3 regions of the Acidisoma sp. genome follow, and region 1 is predicted to be linked to each of the others. Evidence: predicted binding sites of a transcription regulator. Region 1 holds the regulator's gene; each other region holds the start of a gene.
The links. The regulator LexA, encoded in region 1, represses DNA repair genes until DNA is damaged. The targets are predictions, from matches to a motif close to TGTTCTANNTANGTTC.

Region 1 (5,949 bases):
GATCGCCATCGTCACGGCGACCTTACCCGGCGGCAGGGCCTCGTGCGGATGCATGGCCACGCGCGGGCGCCTGCGGTGAGCCGCCATCCGGTTCTGGTACCAGCGGCCGACAAGGCTCAGCACGACCATGCCGACGAGCGCGATACCCGAGAACCAGACGATGCTGCCCTGCCCGTTCGGGACGACGATGAAGGCGGCCAAGACAGGGCCGATCGCTGTGCCGAAGTTGCCTCCCACCTGAAACACCGATTGCGCGAGGCCATGGCGGCCGCCCGAGGAAAGCCGCGCGACGCGTGAAGATTCCGGGTGGAAGATCGAGGAGCCAATACCGATCATGGCCGCTGCGGCCAGCAGCATTGGAAAACTCGGGGCGCGGGACAGCATGATCAACCCGAGCATTGTGAACCCCATGCCCACCGCGAGCGAGTAGGGCTGCGGCCTTTTGTCCGTGACCATGCCGACGATTGGCTGGAGCAACGATGCCGTCACCTGGAAAACAAAGGTGAGCAGCCCGATCTGGCCGAAGTTCAGGCTGAATTTCGTCTTCAGCGTCGGGTATATCGCCGGCAACAGGGACTGCATCGTGTCGTTTAGAAAATGGGAGAAACTGATCGCGAGCAGAACCGCGAAGACCACACCCTCTGGCGCTAAGGCGGGTCTGGTGTCCACCCTGGTACTGCTACTCATGATCATTCCTTATTCGATACTATCACGCGCGGGCCTGCATTCGATTCCGGAGCGCTGGCCACGCATTCCGCTTTACCCTTACCTGTAAGCGCAATTAGGCGGTATTGCGGGCATCGCATGGAAACCCCGCTGATCGTGATCGCCGGCCGCCCGAATGTCGGCAAAAGTAGTTTGTTCAACCGTCTGGTCGGGCGGCGGCAGGCGCTGGTCGCCGATCAGCCCGGCCTGACGCGCGACCGTCAGGAAGCAACCGCAGTGCTCGGCGGCCGGCTTGTCCGGATCGCGGATACGGCGGGGCTTGAGGAGGCACCCCCCGAGAGCCTCTCCGGCCGCATGCGCGCCGGCGCCGCCTCCAGCCTGGAGCAGGCCGACCTCATCGTCTTCGTGGTCGACGCCCGCGCCGGCATTCTGCCCCCCGATGCACATTTCGGCGCATGGCTGCGCCGGCTGGGACGGCCCGTGCTGCTTGTCGCCAACAAGACCGAGGGGCGCGCGGGCTATAACAACGCGCTCGACGCCTATTCGCTGGGGCTTGGCGAACCACTGTCGGTCTCCGCCGAGCATGGCGAGGGGCTTAGTCATCTGATGAGCACCATCGCGGAGATGCTGCCGCCTGCTCCGGAAGCCCCCGAGGGCACCGATGATGAGGCAGCCGGTGCAGAGGGTGATGACGCGACCAAGCCGCTGCGTCTGGTGGTGCTGGGACGGCCGAACGCCGGGAAGTCGACCCTGGTCAACCGGCTGCTCGGCGAGAACCGCATGCTGACGGGGCCGGAGCCCGGCATCACCCGGGACGCCATCACCCTGCCTATGAGGGACGTGGACGGGCGTGAGTTCCAGCTCGTCGATACCGCCGGGCTGCGCCGCCGCGCGCGCGTTCAGGACGAGGTCGAGAAACTCTCGACCGGCGCCACCATCAATGCCATGCGGTTTGCGGAAGTGGTGGTCCTGGTGGTGGATGCGGTTGACGGCCTGCACGACCAGGACCTGCAGATCGCCCGGTTGGTGGAGCGTGAGGGGCGCGCCATGGTCGTGGCGCTGAACAAGTGGGATGCCGTCGAGGACCGGGATGCTGCGCGCAAGGCGGTCTCCGACCGGCTGGAGCGGAGTCTGGCGCAGCTCAAGGGCATTCCCGTGGTGACGTTGAGTGCGATGACCGGCGCCAACGTGCAGAAGCTGCTGCCTGCGGTACGCGCCGTGCACGACACCTGGAACAAGCGGGTGACGACCTCGGCGCTCAACCGCTGGTTCGAGGATGCGATCAGCCGCCATCCGCCGCCAGCGGTCCAAGGGCGGCGGCTGAAGCTTCGCTACGTGACGCAGGCCAACGCCCGGCCCCCTACCTTCGTTGTCTTCGGCACCCGCGCCGAGGCAACGCCCGAGGACTATCGCCGCTACCTGATCAACGCCTTGCGGGAGGTTTTCGACTTGCCGGGCACGCCGATCCGCCTCGACTTCCGTGGCACGGTCAATCCGTTCCGCGACAAGGATTGACCGGCCCGGCGGTGGCCGGGCAGCAAAGCCCTTGTCAACCCTGTGCTTGACGCGGCTGCGAGCGACCTCCTAGAAGGAGCGAGTTGCTGATTTGTTCGCCATAATCACGATTTGGTTATGATCTCGATCACTCTGTGGTCGCGATTCGTTCCAGTCGCCGAGGCGGGAATCGGCAGGCTGGTGCCAAGCAGGGGTTGATCATGTTGACGCGCAAGCAGCACGAGTTGCTGATATTCATCGACCGTCATCTCAAGTCCTCGGGCTATTCTCCGAGCTTCGACGAGATGAAGGAGGCGCTGAACCTCCGGTCCAAGTCCGGCATCCACCGGTTGATCTCGGCGCTGGAGGAGCGTGGGTTCCTGAGCCGCCGCCACCATCAGGCGCGCGCTCTCGAGGTTCTGCGCCTGCCGGGAGACAACGGGCCGGCGATGACGGTGGTGGGCGGTCAAGCCGCCGCCGTCCGCGTGGTGCCCGAACGTGGTCCTGCCGCGGTGACGCGAGATTTGCCGAAGCGGCCCGAGGGGGCTCCGGGTTTCGCACCCACGGTCATCCAGGGTGATTTCTCGGCGCGTCTGGCCGGGGTGCGGGCTGCGGCCGAGGTGGGCGCGGTGCAATTGCCGCTCTACGGGCGGATCGCTGCCGGCCTGCCAATCGAGGCGATGCGCGACGCCACCAGCTTCTTCGAAGTTCCGGTGGCGCTGCTGGGGCCGGGCGAACACTACGCGCTCGAGGTTGCCGGTGATTCCATGATCGACGCAGGCATTCAGGATGGCGACACGGTCATCATCCGCCGGGCAGAGACGGCGGAGAACGGCCAGATCGTGGTCGCGCTTGTCGATGAGGAAGAAGTGACGCTGAAGCGGCTCCGCCGGCGCGGCAACTCCGTGGCCTTGGAGCCCGCGAACCAGCGGCACGAGAGCCGCATCTTCCCGGCCGAGCGGGTGCGCGTGCAGGGGCGCCTCGTGGCCCTGATGCGCCGGTATCAGTAACCCGATCACCAGATAGTTCGTATGTGGGAATATCCGCGGACCGGTCGATCCGCGGTGACCAACGGCCCGCCTCGTCTCCGCGCCGTCACGACGACGACGCGACCGATGTTCGGGCAATGCCTGAAGCCAAAGGCGCCACACCGGTGCCTCTTCAGGCATGCGGCGCTTAGCAAGACGACCTTGACGCGGCGGCCCGGCTTGGCGGAGAGACCGTCACCCAGTCCATCCCGCTTCCGGAGCCTCGACCATGGCCGGCCATAGCCAGTTCAAGAACATCATGCACCGCAAAGGTGCACAGGACGCCCGCCGGGCCCGGCAATTTGCCAAGCTCATCCGCGAAATCACCGTCTCCGCGCGGCAGGGCCTGCCCGACCCTGCCTCCAACCCCCGGCTGCGCACCGCCGTGCTCGCCGCGCGGAAGGAGAACATGCCCAAGGATACGGTCGACCGCGCCATCAAGAAGGCCTCCGGCGCCGCGGCCGGCGAGGACTACGCCGAGGTGCGCTACGAGGGCTACGGCCCGTCCGGCGTCGCCGTCATCGTCGAGGCGTTGACCGACAACCGGAACCGCACCGCGTCGGACATCCGCTCAGCCTTCAACAAGCATGGCGGAGCGCTCGGCGAGACCAACGCCGTGAGCTTCATGTTCGACCGGTTGGCGGTCATCCGCTACCCGGCGGGCGTCGCCGATGCGGACGCCATGCTCGAGGCCGCGATCGACGCCGGCGCCGACGATGTCGAGAGCACCGCCGAGTGGCACGAGATCACCGGCGCACCCGACAGCTTCTTCGCCATGCAGGACGCGCTGGAGAGCAGGTTCGGAGCGCCGGAAAGCGCCAAGCTCGACTGGCGGCCCAGGACGACAGTGCCGGTGGATGAGGACGCCGCCACATCGGTTCTGAAACTGCTCGACGTCCTCGACGAATCAGACGATGTGCAGAACGTCTACGCCAACTTCGACCTACCCGAGTCGCTGCTTCAGAAACTCTCCGCCTGATGACCCTAGGATGACCCGCACCGCTTGATCCGCATTCTCGGCATCGATCCTGGGCTTCGCGTCACCGGCTGGGGCGTGGTGGAGGCGGAGGGAAACCGTCTTCGTCATGTCGCCGACGGCATCGTCATGACGGATGGCGATGCGAGTGTGCCCTCGCGTCTGCGCGCGCTGCACGAGGCGCTGACCGCGCTCATCGCCGCCTATGGCCCGCAGGAGGCGGCGGTGGAAGAAACCTACGTGAACGCCAACGCGACAGCGACGCTCAAGCTCGGTTATGCGCGCGGCGTCGCCTTGCTCGCGCCGGCGCTGGCGGGCCTCTCCGTCGCCGAATACGGCGCCAAGACCGTGAAGCTCTCCGTCGTCGGGACAGGCGGCGCCGACAAGGTCCAGGTCGGGCTCATGGTCCGCCGCCTCCTACCGGGCGCCACGCTCAAGCGGGCGGACGCCGCGGATGCGCTGGCCGTCGCCATCTGCCACGCCCACCATCGCACGACGCGCGTCTCCTGGGGTCGCGCCGCCGTCGCCGGAAACGGGCGATGATCGGCAGCCTGCGCGGAACCGTCGAGGGGCAGGAGGATGGCCGTTGCGTGATTGAAACGGGCGGCGTCGGCTATGTCGTTCATGCGTCGTCACGCACGCTCGGCGCGCTGCCCCCGCCGCCGGCCGAGGCCCGCCTGCTCATCGAAACCTTCGTGCGCGAGGATGCGATCACGCTTTTCGGCTTCGCGACCGCTGCCGAACGCGCCTGGTTCCGCCTGCTGACGACCGTGCAGGGGGTCGGGCCGCGGGTGGCGCTCGCCATCCTCTCGGCGCTCTCGGCCGATGAACTGTCGTTCGCCATCGCTTCGGGGGATCGGGCGTCTCTGGGGCGGGCGTCGGGCGTCGGTCCCAAGCTCGCCGCCCGGCTGGCGCTGGAGCTTAAGGAAAAGGCCGGATCGCTGGCCTTGCCGGTAACGCTGGCGGAGGGCATCGCGGCGCCCTCCCTCCCCGGCGGCGCTGTGGGCGATGCGCTTTCGGCGCTGATGAACCTCGGCTACCGGCGGCCGGAGGCGCAGGCGGCACTCAACCGTGCGGGCGCGAAGCTGGGCGATGAGGCGGATGTGGCGGCGCTCATTCCGGCGGCTCTGCGGGAACTCGCGCGATGACCACCCGCCCGACACGGCGCAAAGCCGCGCCTGCCGCGCCAGAGATCGACACGGAACGGGACATCTCGCCCGTGCGCGCGCCCGAAGATACCGGCGAGGCCAGCCTTCGCCCGCAGGTGCTGGCCGAGTTCATCGGCCAGGAGTGTAGCCGGCGGAACCTCGCGGTCTTCATCGAGGCCGCCCGCGGCCGTGGCGAGGCGCTCGACCATGTCCTGCTGCACGGGCCGCCCGGCCTCGGCAAGACGACCCTCGCCCAGATCGTGGCGCGCGAACTCGGCGTGGGCTTTCGCGCGACCTCAGGACCGGTGATCCAGAAGGCCGGCGACCTCGCCGCCATCCTCACCAACCTGCAGCCGCGCGACGTCCTTTTCATCGACGAGATCCACCGTCTGCAGCCCGCCATCGAGGAGGTGCTCTATCCCGCGATGGAGGACTTCCAGCTGGATCTGGTCATTGGCGAAGGTCCCGCCGCGCGCTCGCTGCGGATCGACCTGCCGCCCTTCACCCTGGTCGGCGCGACAACCCGTGCCGGACTGCTCGCGACTCCGCTGCGCGACCGCTTCGGTATTCCCCTGCGGCTGGTCCTTTATAGTGCGGAGGAGCTCCGCGTCATCGTTGCCCGCGGCGCGCGGCTGCT
Region 2 (5,949 bases), 610 kb from region 1:
GCCGGCCTCGCGGCGCTGGTCGGCGAGGTCGTGGCGTTTGTCGCCGGGCTGATCGTGCTGCAGCGGCTGTCGGGGCCGCTCGGGAGGGGCCTGCCCGCCGCGATGCGGGATGGCCCCGGGTGGCGCCGCATGGGGGTGCTGAACCTCGACATCCTCATCCGCACCCTGGCGCTTCTTTTTGCCTTCGCCTTCTTCACGCGACAGGGCGCGGCGCTCGGTGCCGTCATCCTGGCGGCGAACGCGGTTCACATGCAGTTCTTCGCCCTCTCGGCCAACTGCCTGGACGGCTTTGCCGCCGCCGCCGAACAGCTTGCGGGCACGATGATCGGGGCGCGCAACCGAAGCGGCTTTCTGCGGGCGGTAAAGCTGAGCATCGGCTGGAGCATGGCCTCGGGGGCCGTCATCACCGTGATCTACCTGGCCTTCGGGCATAATTTCGTGGCGTTGCTGACGGAGGCGCCGGCGGTGCGCGTCGCCGCGGCGCAAAGCCTGATCTGGGCGGCGCTCGTGCCCATGGTGGCGGCGGCGGCCTTCCAGCTCGACGGGGTGTTCATCGGCGCCACCTGGTCCCGCGACATGCGGAACATGATGCTGCTGTCGCTGGGTGTTTTTCTGGCGGCTTGGGCCGTGCTCACGCCGCCATTTGGGAATGCGGGGCTATGGCTCGCCTTGCTGATCTTCCTCGGCACGCGGGGGGTGACGCTAGGCTGGGTGTTGCGCGGCCGGATGCGGTCGATGCGGGTGATTCCGGTGCTTGGCGGCTGAAGATTGCGCTATGCTGCGCGGGCCGAGCCTGGAGGAGCAGCGATGCCGGATAACCTGTATGACACGGACATTCTGATCTGGTCGGAGCATCAGGCCGATCTTCTGCGCCGTTTTGCCCATGGCGAGCGCTTGAACGACACGATCGACTGGGAGAATGTGATCGAGGAAGTCCAGTCTGTGGGCCGATCGGAACTGAATGGCTGCGAGAGCCTGCTGCGCCAGGCGCTGATCCACCTGCTGAAACTCCACCTCGCACCCAGGAGCCGGTCCGTTTCGCATTGGCGAGGCGAGGTTGCCACATTCATCGCCGACGCTCGGCATCGCTTCTCGCCCTCGATGCGGCAACGGATCGATCTGGCTGGCCTTTATGCCGAGGCACTGTCCCGGCTGCGGGCCGAGGCACGCGGCAAGCACGACCCGCGGCTCCCGGCAGTCTGCCCGTTCGGTCTGGACGATCTGCTGGTGGCAGAGCCCGAAATCGAGGCGTTGCTGGCCAAGGTCGGCGCGGCCAACGATTAGAAAATCCCGTGCACGAACCAGGCGAGATTACCGGTCTCCGGCTCCACGCCGTCGCCGCTGCGATAGAGCCAGAAACGCTCCCCCACTTCGTTCTCGACCGCCCAGTAATCCCGCACCGCGCGCATTTCCCCATCCCGCCGCCACCACTCGCCGAAGATGCGCTCCGGCCCGTCCGCCCGGCGCACCCGGTGCCGTTTGCGCCGCCAGGTGAAGGCGACCGGCGGCTGATCCGGCAGCAGCGCCATCGCCTGCACCGGCTGAGGCGGCGTCAGCAGCCGCAAAGGGCGTGGCAAGGCCTGGGGCCAGCTCCGCCCGCCCGCTGGCGATAATCCGGCCACCCGCGCCACCGACCGTTCCGGCACGTCGCTCTCGACCGGCGCCACCCGATAAACCTGCGCCGCCCCAAACCGCGCCACCAGCCGGTCGATCAGCGGCCCGAGGTCACCGGCGCCCTCCCGCGCCAGAACATCGCCCTGGCCCGCAGGGGCTGCCTCGGCCAGCGGCACCCAGAGCGTCATCGCCTCCACCCCAAGCCCAGGATCTATGGTCTCGATCCGCTCGGCCAGCAGCCGGGCTAGATGCACCGCGTCCCGCACCGGCCGCGCCGTGCCGACCGCCACCAACTGCATCGTGCCGTCCACCCGCTCGCAAACGAGGTCGAGCCGCCGCGCGCCCTCCCCGCGCCGCTCCAGTGCCGCACAGACCGTCCGGCACAGACGCTCGATGACGGTTGCAAAGGCTTCGGCCGTCAGCAGCGGCTCGATGAAAGTCAGTCGCTGGCGGATGAGCGTGCGCGGCGGCACCGGCTCCAGCGGCTCGAACACCGTGCCGCGCGCATAATCGAGTTGGCGCATCAGCCCTTCGCCGAAGCGTCGCACTAACGGTCCACGCGGCGTGGCCGCGAGTTGACCGATCCGGGAAAACCCGAGCCGGTCCAGCGCGGCCACGGTTTCCGCCGGTAGCCGCAGCGCCGCGACGGGTAAGGACGCCAGCGCCGTCATGGCCTCGCCGGGTGGGACCACGATGAGCGGCCGGTTTCCATATCGCGCGAAGGCCCAGGCAGCGCCCGGCGTATCGGCAACCGCCGCGCGCGCTGTGAAGCCGCTGCGTGCGAGACGGTCCGACAGATCGGCCATCATCGCGGCCTCGCCGCCATGAAGGTGGTCGGCGCCCGTGCTGTCGATGCGGATGCCGTCAGGAGGATCGGCGGCAGTCAGCGGCGCATAGCGCTGGCACCAGCCGGCGAGATCGCGCAAATCCGCGGCGTCGCCCGCCGGATCGGCGTCGATCACGCAGAGGCCCGGCTGCATGGCTTGCGCCTGAGCCAGCGGCAGTCCGGACCGCAGCCCGATCTTTTGCGCCGCGGCGTCCGCCGCCCCGATCACCCAACGCCGCCCGTCATGGCTGCGGGTGACGACCGGAACCTCGCTGGATGAAGGGAGCCTATCCGGCGAGGCGCAGACCCCGGCGTTGTTTTGGTGTCGCCGCCACCGGTCGGTCGGCCACATCGGCAGCCAGACGGAGACGACCCGTCGCATCGCAAGCCTCCACGGTCCAGGATGCGGGATCGGCGCCCCGGCATCGAATAAGGTCGAGTTGCCACAAGGCGGGGGCCAGCCCCCGCACCCAGGGGGCCTGCGGCGCCGGCGGCCCAGAGGGCAGGCGCGCGATACGCCAGCGGGTGACGGCGGCGATGGGGTCCGCCAGTGCCGGGTCGCGGGAGTTGCGGCTACGGCGAAGCGCGAAGGCGGTCACGCCCGCGCTTTCGGCCGCGAGTTGAAGGCGGCGGGAGCCAATGGCATCCAGCCGCCGCACCTCGCCGACGATGCCGGCGAAACCGCCATGGCGCAGCCCCTCCTCCATAGCGAGCAGCACGGCGCGCGGAGCCTCGACGAACAGCACGCGATCGAGGTCGAGGCCAGCATGGGCCAAGGCGGGCGCGAAGAGATCGGTCCGTTCCGCGGCCCACAACACCGGGCCATCGAGGCGCGCGAGGATGCCGGCGACCATGAGCCCCGCAGCGGTCGCGTATTCGAGCGCAGGGCCGGTATCGGCGAGTTCATGCAGGCCACCGAGGCGCAGACCGCCTTCCGGCAGATGGCGGTCGATGGCGTCTATGCCGAAAGGCAGTACGGCGCCGATCCGGGGAGCTTTGGCGGTACCCCGCCGTTCCAGCGCGGTGAGGGTCTGGCGTAAAGCTGTAAGATCCTGAACTTGCTGCATCATTCTGTGTCACGCGGCCCCTTGGATAGGGAACATAACGTGAACATGGTATGTTTGGGAAGCTGCGAATCGAGACTGAGGCTCCCTATGGCGCAGGTGAGGTTGAGCTTGGTTTTGAAATCAAGCGGCTCGGCGATCGGCTTCAAGCAGCATGTCAGCCATCGTTCTCAGAGAGCCTTCCTGCTCATCCACCCTGCCGGCTCACCGACCGATGGAGAGCGCAGGCATGAGCACGTTCAGCCTTCCAAACCCCCTTATTGTTGGATGATTGTAATAAAATATCTACGACCAGCACGGGCTTCTCTGACAAACTCGGCCACCGGTGCTGGAAGAAACGCGGCGTCCTGTCATTGAGCGGATGCCGCTTCATCCTTTTGAGCTTCGGCCTGCCGCGAGCGAATACAGAGCGGCTTCAGGGGCTCCGCAGAACGGTTGAGGCCGCCGCTCGGGGCCCCGTGCTAAACATGTTGTTGGTGACGGTACAAGGGTCGATGTCAACGCATCGCATCAATGCTCGACATGGCGCAACGCCGGTGCACCAGGATTAACGATCAAACGACGCAATCAGAAATACCTTTGTGACGAACTGTAAGGATGGTTCCTTGCTTCGTCGTCCCTGGGCGGGGTGCCATGAAGATTCTCGTTTTTCCCAATCGGATGCGCGGCAATCCATATTTTGAAAATTTCTTGCAAGGCCTGAGGGCTGCGGGAATTGAAGATGTTCGTCTTTCGAGCGTCCTGAGCCTCAGATCAGGCTTCGATGCGATGCACCTTCATCACCCGGATCATGCAGTGACGCAGGGAAACCTGCTGAAGTCGATCGTGCTGACAGCGGCGCTTCTCTGGATCGCTTTCTACGCCCGGTTAAGCGGTCGGCCGGTCGTCTGGATGGTCCATGATGTCGAGCCGGCCTGGGTTCGCCGTAAGACCTTCCTGTTCACATACATGAAGGCCATCAACCAACTCACGACGGCCTATATCTTTCTCAACCAGAGTTCTCAGCAACTCTTCTCACGTAGAAATCCCCGGGAAGTTGGCAAACCCTACTGCTTCACCCCTCACAGCCGATTCCAAACGAAGATGTTCGAGGCTGCCGCGGTGAGAGAGCACCGGCAAGCTCATGGCATCGGAGATGCAGAAATCCTGATCAGCGTTCTGGGAAGCATCACCCCGCACAAAGGTCTGGAGCGAGCCGCGCTCATTCCTGAAAAAACGCGTTCCGGGCGCACGGTGAAGCTCGCGGTCTGCGGGATGATCGACAACGTCCTGCCCCGCGACTACGTCGACACGATCCTCGGTCAAAGGTCCGGCGAGGCGTATCTCCGTGTTGCCGATCGTCTGACCGACGAGGAACTGGCGCTATGGATTCAGTCGTCGGACGCCGTGTTCCTGCCGTATCAACTGGGGTCGAACTCCGGGATGGCTCTCAATGTCCTGAGCAACCACGGCAGGATAATCTCGTCGGACCTGCCCATGTTCAAGGAACTCGCCGAGCGTTGCGGTCCAAGCTGGATCCGGTGCGTGGATCTTCAGGATGCGGCCGCGCTCGCAGGGACGGTCGACGCAATCGAAGCCTGGACCGGGCAGGAACGGGACTTCAACCGGCTCGAGGGTGTCCTGACGGAAGGAGATCCGGTTGAGAACGGGCGCAAGCTGCTCGGCTTCTATCGGGATCTCCAGAGGACGACCGGTCACCTGCCGGGTCCGCTGGCGGCGTCATAGAACCTGGCCGCTGAGCCATACCCTCGGCACGATGACTATCGATTTTGGTCGGAGCGGCGGGATTCGAACCCACGACCCCCAGTCCCCCAGACTGATGCGCTACCAGGCTGCGCTACGCTCCGGACCTAGCCCGCGGGGGTTTTTCGCGGGTGCGACCGTTTAGCAGCGCCCGCGCCCCTCCGCAACCGGGCGAGCCCACTCGGCCCGCCGCTCAGGCATCGATGCTGAATTGCAGCCGCGCCAGCCGTGCGTAGAGGCCGCCGTCCCGCACCAGCGCATCATGCGTCCCCATCGCGACAATGCCGCCCTGATCCATGACGACGATCCGGTCCGCCTTCCGCACGGTGGCCAGCCGGTGGGCGACGACGATCGTCGTCCGCCCGCGCGAGAGATTGGCCAGCGCCTTCTGCACCGCCTGTTCAGACTCCGCGTCGAGCGCGCTGGTCGCCTCGTCCAGCAGCAGTACCGCAGGGTCGCGCAGGATCGCGCGGGCGATGGCGATGCGCTGCCGCTGGCCGCCCGAGAGCCGCACGCCCTTCTCGCCGAGGTAGGTCTGCGTGCCCTGAGGCAAATACTCCAGGAAGTCGCAGTAGGCCGCCGCGGCCGCGGCCTGGATGTCGGCGTCCGTCGCCTCCGGCCGTCCATAGCGGATGTTCTCCCAGGCCGACTGGCTGAAGATCACCGGGTCCTGCGGCACGATGCCGATATGGCTCCGCAAAT
Region 3 (5,949 bases), on a different contig from region 1:
CGCGTCAGCAGGACCGAGAGAGCCAGCCCGACGGGCGCAATAATGAGAACGAGCCAGGGATGCGGCCCCGTCACAAGCTGGAATAGCGCCTGCGCCCCGTCCGCAAGATCCGCGAAGGCAATGGCGACGAGCGCCACCAGCACGGCGCCAGCCCAGAAGGCAACGCGCCGGGCCCAGAGGCGCGGCGACGTGAGCGGCAGTTGCCGCCAGAAGCGCAACAGACGACGGTTGAGCTTCATCCTGACGCAGCCCGCTGCAAACTGGCGCTAGTGGATAAGCGGCGACTGAGCCACGGCGTGCTGCAACCTGATGCGTCCGTCCATGACAATCCGGTCGCGGCCAGCATTTTTGGCCTGATAGAGGCGTTGGTCCGCGACCGCCATGACCTCCACCGGCGTGCGCGCCTCGTCAGCGAGAGCCACGCCGATGCTCAGGGTGATCCGCAGATTTGGATGGATCTGCCCCCAGCTCCAGCTGCGGATGGCCTGGCTTACACGCCTGCAGATCTTGGCAGCCAGCAGAACGTCGGTGCCCTCCATCAGGAGGACGAATTCCTCGCCGCCGTAGCGGAACAGCATGTCGGTCTCACGCGTCGTGATGCGGAGCAGCAGCGCCACCTGGCGTAGAACCTCGTCGCCCAGGGCATGCGAGAAGGTGTCGTTCACCCGCTTGAAGTGGTCGATATCCATCATCGCGAAAGCATAGTCCTGCCCGCCCTTGGCCGCGATGTCGAGCAAGGCCCGCTCCAGCCCGCGGCGGTTCGGAAGACCGGTCAGCACGTCCTCCATGCTGGCGTTCATCAGCAGCGCGGCCTCTTGCGCCAAGGCACGGTTCATCTGCTCGAGGCCGTCGGCTCGGGACCGTTCGGTCTCCACACGAGCCTGCAACTGCTGGGTCTCGTACTGGATCGCAGCGATGCGGGACCGGATGAGCGAGATGTCGGTGCTCTTGCGGACGTAGCGGGCATGGAACTCGCGGTGCCACTGCAGCGCCTCGGCGAACCGCCCGCTGAGAGCGAAGGCGTCCGCCAGATAGCGGCAACACGGAACGCCGATCTCGAGGTCCCCGGTTTCACCCGCGAGGGTCGCGCACTCGCTGAGGGTAATGATCGCGGCCTCGGTTGCCTCCTCCGCGATCTCGAGCTTTCCGCGAGCGAACAGGTAGTAGATGCGCGACCGGGCGCCTCCGTCGCCGTGCATCGCATCCAGGCTCGCCAGCACCCCGGCAGCATTTTCACGCTGGCCCAGACAGAGGTAGTATTCAGCGAGGTTGCAGAGCGCGAGCCGCTCCGACCAGCTGTCGCCCGCCTCAAGCGCGAGTTGCCGGGCCTCATGCGCGAGCGCGAGGGCGCGGGTCATGTGCGCCTCCACGGCCTTCTGCTCGACTGATGCCGACGATACCTGGTGAAAGAACTCGGCCTCGATGCCGGCGCGATTGATCAGCCATCGCCCAAGATCGACGTGATCGCCGATGACCCGGGCCAGGGCGACGGCCCGGTCCGCGAACTGCACCGCACGGTCGAGCTGCCCCAGCATCCAGAACACGACGCCGACGACGTTCAGCGCGAAGCAGATGGCGCGGGGCTCCGCCGCGGCCTCGGCAAGCTCAAGGGCGAGCATCGCCTCGTCCAGGGCCTCGTTCGGAGCGCCGATCTCGATCAGCAACCAGCCGTGAATGGCGCGCGCCCAAGACTCGCGAGGCCGGTCGCCGATGACGCCGTAGAAGTCCCGCGCCGAGAGGACATGCAGGATGCCCTCCTCGTAGTAGCCGAGCATGAAGCAGTACCAGCCCATATGGGTGGCGGCGCTGGCCCGAAGACCTTGGTCGCCGGCCGCTTGCGCGGCGTCCTGAGCGCTCTGGGCAAGAGCGAGAGCGGCTTCGACCTGGCCCTGACAGGACAAGTGCCACGCACGCTCAAGATCGGGCCACATCGTCGTAAATGGCACGATGTCGCCGGCTTCTTCGGCCGGCAGCTGTGTCAGAGGTGGGTTCATCCTAGACTGCGGCGCTCCCGGGGCGTCGCATGGAATGGCCGGGGGACGTGCCGCCGCGTGCAGCAGCCGCTAGTCGCACCCCAGACCAGACGCCACACGAGCGGCTGTTACCTATGTTCCTTTTTAAGTGGAACGGCGCGGCGCGCTAGTCCCCGGACAGACTAAACGTTTGCCTCGGCAAGTTAAAATGGAATTTCGTCGTCGATATCTCCGCCACGGCCACCGCCGCTGTCCCAACCTGCCGAGGCGGGAGCACGGCCGGCCGGCTTTTCAGACCGGCCGCTGAACCCACGGTCACCACCCGTGGAAGGAGCGGCGGCACCGCCCTCCCCGAGCCGGTCGAGCAGAACAAGCTCCGCCCCGAACCGGCCGAGCATGACCTCGGTCGTGTATTTCTCCTGACCGGACTGGTCGGTCCATTTCCGGGTCTGGAGCTTCCCCTCGAGGTAGACCTTGCTGCCCTTGCGCAGGAAACGCTCCGCCACGTCGGCCAGCCGGTCGTTCATGATGACGACCCGGTGCCACTCGGTCCGATCCTGCCGCTCGCCGCTGGCTTTGTCGTTCCAGGTATCGCTCGTGGCGACCGTGAGGTTCACGATCTTCATGCCGGACTGGGTGTTCCGAGTCTCCGGGTCCTTGCCCAGGTTCCCGATCAGGGTGACTTTGTTGACGCTGCCCGCCATGCTTTTGCTCCGACCGTCCGATTGCGTTCAATAGACCAAGCTAGCCGAATTCCCCTGTCGCGACCAGCACACCCTCCGGCTTTTGTTGTGTTTTAAGAACGAACTCTTCGCTGGGAAAGCTGGCCGGTAGCCATCACATCTGGCAATCAGGCGCTGACGACGGAGGGGGGCGCTCGACGCATCCCGCCAAAGCCTTTACGAGAACATCTCACGAACTTCAATCAGAGTGCGGTCCCTCAAGAGTGGCACATACCCCAGCCGGCTCCTCGATCATCGTGCGCGGTGCACGGGAGCACAATCTCAAGAACGTCGACATCGCGATCCCCCGCGACAGCTTGGTGGTCATCACGGGCCTGTCCGGCTCGGGCAAGTCGTCGCTCGCCTTCGACACCATCTATGCCGAGGGCCAGCGCCGCTATGTCGAGAGCCTGTCCTCCTACGCCCGGCAGTTCCTGGAGCTGATGGGCAAGCCGGACGTCGACAGCATCGAGGGCCTGTCCCCCGCCATCTCCATCGAGCAGAAGACGACGAGCCGGAACCCACGTTCGACCGTCGGCACCGTCACCGAAATCCACGACTACATGCGCCTGCTCTGGGCCCGGGTCGGCATCCCCTACTCGCCCGCCACCGGCCTGCCGATCGAGGCGCAGACGGTCAGCCAGATGGTCGATCGCGTCATGGCCATGACAGAGGGCACGCGCCTGCTGCTGCTCGCCCCGGTCGTGCGCGACCGCAAGGGCGAGTATCGCAAGGAGTTGGGCGAGCTTCAGCGCAAGGGCTTCACCCGCGTAAAGGTCGATGGCACCCTCTACGAGATCACCGAGGTTCCCGCCCTCAACCGCAAGACCAAGCACGACATCGAGGCGGTGGTGGACCGCATCGTCGTGCGGGAAGGGATCGAGGCCGATTGGCCGACAGCTTCGAGACCGCGCTCGGCCTCGCCGACGGGGTGGTCTATGCCGAGCCGCCCGACGCGCCGAAGGACGGCAGCGCGCGGATCACGTTTTCGTCGCGGTTCGCCTGCCCCGTCAGCGGCTTCTCGATCGAGGAGATCGAGCCCCGGCTGTTCAGCTTCAACTCGCCGCATGGTGCCTGCCCGGCCTGCGACGGCCTCGGGATGGAGAGCTTCTTCGACGCCGCCCTAGTGGTGCCCGACGATCGCCGCCCCCTCAACGCGGGCGCTGTCGCACCTTGGAGCAGTAGCCAGACGCCCTATTACGAGCAGACGCTCCAGGGGATCGCACGACACTTCAAGGTGCGGATGACCATGCCCTGGGGCGACCTGCCCGAGCGCGTCCAGAACGCGATCCTCAACGGCACCGGCGATGAGCCGGTCGAGATCACCTACAAGGACGGCGTCCGCGCCTATGCCGTGAACAAGCCCTTCGAGGGCGTGCTCAAGAACCTCGCGCGGCGCTGGAAGGAGACGGACAGCGCCTGGGTGCGCGAGGAACTCAGCCGCTATCAGGCCGAGAAGCCCTGCGATGTCTGCCAGGGCGCGCGCCTCAAGCCCGAGGCGCTGGCGGTGAAGATCGCGGGCTCGACCATCGCCGCGGCCTCGGAACTCGCCATCCGCCGCGCGCTGCCCTGGTTCGAGGGCGTATTGGAGCAACTCACCCCGCAGCGGCAGGAGATCGCCCGCCGCATCCTGCGCGAAATCGTCGACCGGCTGCGGTTCCTGATGGACGTCGGGCTCGACTACCTCACGCTCGCCCGCGGCTCGACGACGCTGTCGGGTGGCGAGAGCCAGCGCATCCGGCTCGCGAGCCAGATCGGCTCGGGCCTCACGGGCGTGCTCTACGTGCTGGACGAGCCGTCGATCGGGCTGCATCAGCGCGACAACGAGCGCCTGCTGGGCACGCTGCGGCGGCTCAAGGCGCTCGGCAACACAGTACTCGTGGTCGAGCATGACGAGGACGCGATCCGCGCCGCCGATCATGTCATCGACATGGGTCCGGGCGCGGGTGTGAACGGCGGCGAGGTGATTGCCGAGGGGACGCCGGCCGAGGTGGAGGCCAATCCGAACTCCATCACCGGCGACTACCTCTCGGGCCGCCGCAGTATCCCGATGCCGGAGGTGCGGCGGCCGCTCGACCCCAAGCGGATGCTGACGCTGGTGGGCGCGACCGGCAACAACCTCAAGAACGTGACCGCGAGCTTTCCGCTCGGCTGCTTCACCTGCATCACCGGCGTGTCCGGCGGCGGCAAGTCGACCCTCGTCATCGATACGCTGTTCAAGGCGGTGTCGCGGCGGCTGATGGGATCGGGCGAGGTGCCGGCGCCGTATGCGAAGATCGACGGGCTGGAGCAGCTCGACAAGATCATCGACATCGACCAGTCGCCGATCGGCCGCACCCCGCGCTCGAACCCCGCCACCTACACCGACCTGTTCGCGCCAATTCGCGACTGGTTCGCGGAGCTGCCGGACAGCCGCGCGCGTGGCTACAAATCAGGCCGGTTTAGCTTCAACGTGAAGGGCGGCCGTTGCGAGGCCTGCTCCGGCGACGGGCTCATCAAGATCGAGATGCACTTCCTGCCCGACGTTTTCGTCACCTGCGATGTCTGCAAAGGCCGCCGCTACAACCGTGAGACGCTGGAGGTGAAGTTCCGCGAGAAGTCGATCGCCGACGTGCTCGACATGAGCGTGGACGAGGCGCTGCCGTTCTTCTCGGCGGTGCCGCGCATCTACGAGCGCCTGTCGATCCTGGCGCGCGTGGGCCTCGGCTACGTGAAGCTCGGCCAGCAGGCGACGACCCTCTCGGGCGGCGAGGCGCAGCGGATCAAACTGGCGAAGGAGCTGGCGCGGCGGGCGACCGGCCGCACGATCTACATTCTCGACGAGCCGACGACCGGCCTGCATTTCGAAGATGTCCGCAAGCTGCTGGAGGTGCTGCACACGCTGGTGGACCAAGGCAACACGATCCTGGTCATCGAGCACAATCTGGAGGTCATCAAGACCGCCGACTGGATCATCGACATGGGACCCGAGGGCGGCGACGGCGGCGGCCGGATCGTCGCGGAGGGCACGCCCGAGGACATCGCCGCGAGCGCGGACAGCCATACCGGGCGATTCCTCAAGCCGCTGGTTCCGGTGCGGGCCGAGAAAGCGAGGCCCAAACGCCGTCGCGCCTGACGGAACTCGTCGCTCAACGAGGGTCAAGCGCGGATGTCCGCCGACTGAACTATTGGTCATGGGGTTGGCCAGACCTCCGCAGCGCACCAATTCTTTATGCAACGCATTCGCGCAGCTTTCCCCCTCGAAGGAGATTTTG

Region 2: the regulator LexA is predicted to act here: its motif matches at 3,538-3,553, upstream of ACOEQ1_RS05340 (ImuA family protein).
Region 3: the regulator LexA is predicted to act here: its motif matches at 2,879-2,894, upstream of ssb (single-stranded DNA-binding protein).

Annotation. Positions count from the first base shown of each region.
Region 1 is NZ_CBDAQN010000001.1:533,015-538,963, reverse strand. Features, by position in the region: gene ACOEQ1_RS02510 (MFS transporter) at 1-687, opposite strand, end outside; gene der (ribosome biogenesis GTPase Der) at 805-2,181, shown strand; gene lexA (transcriptional repressor LexA) at 2,382-3,170, shown strand; gene ACOEQ1_RS02495 (YebC/PmpR family DNA-binding transcriptional regulator) at 3,418-4,167, shown strand; gene ruvC (crossover junction endodeoxyribonuclease RuvC) at 4,192-4,707, shown strand; gene ruvA (Holliday junction branch migration protein RuvA) at 4,704-5,312, shown strand; gene ruvB (Holliday junction branch migration DNA helicase RuvB) at 5,309-5,949, shown strand, end outside.
Region 2 is NZ_CBDAQN010000001.1:1,140,871-1,146,819, reverse strand. Features, by position in the region: gene ACOEQ1_RS05355 (MATE family efflux transporter) at 1-765, shown strand, start outside; gene ACOEQ1_RS05350 (DUF29 domain-containing protein) at 808-1,284, shown strand; gene ACOEQ1_RS05345 (Y-family DNA polymerase) at 1,281-2,822, opposite strand; gene ACOEQ1_RS05340 (ImuA family protein) at 2,728-3,510, opposite strand; gene ACOEQ1_RS05335 (hypothetical protein) at 4,138-5,229, shown strand; tRNA gene ACOEQ1_RS05330 (tRNA-Pro) at 5,275-5,351, opposite strand; gene ACOEQ1_RS05325 (ABC transporter transmembrane domain-containing protein) at 5,441-5,949, opposite strand, start outside.
Region 3 is NZ_CBDAQN010000003.1:863,269-869,217, forward strand. Features, by position in the region: gene ACOEQ1_RS12150 (chloride channel protein) at 1-239, opposite strand, end outside; gene ACOEQ1_RS12155 (diguanylate cyclase) at 267-1,994, opposite strand; gene ssb (single-stranded DNA-binding protein) at 2,177-2,677, opposite strand; partial or broken gene uvrA (excinuclease ABC subunit UvrA) at 2,920-5,810, shown strand.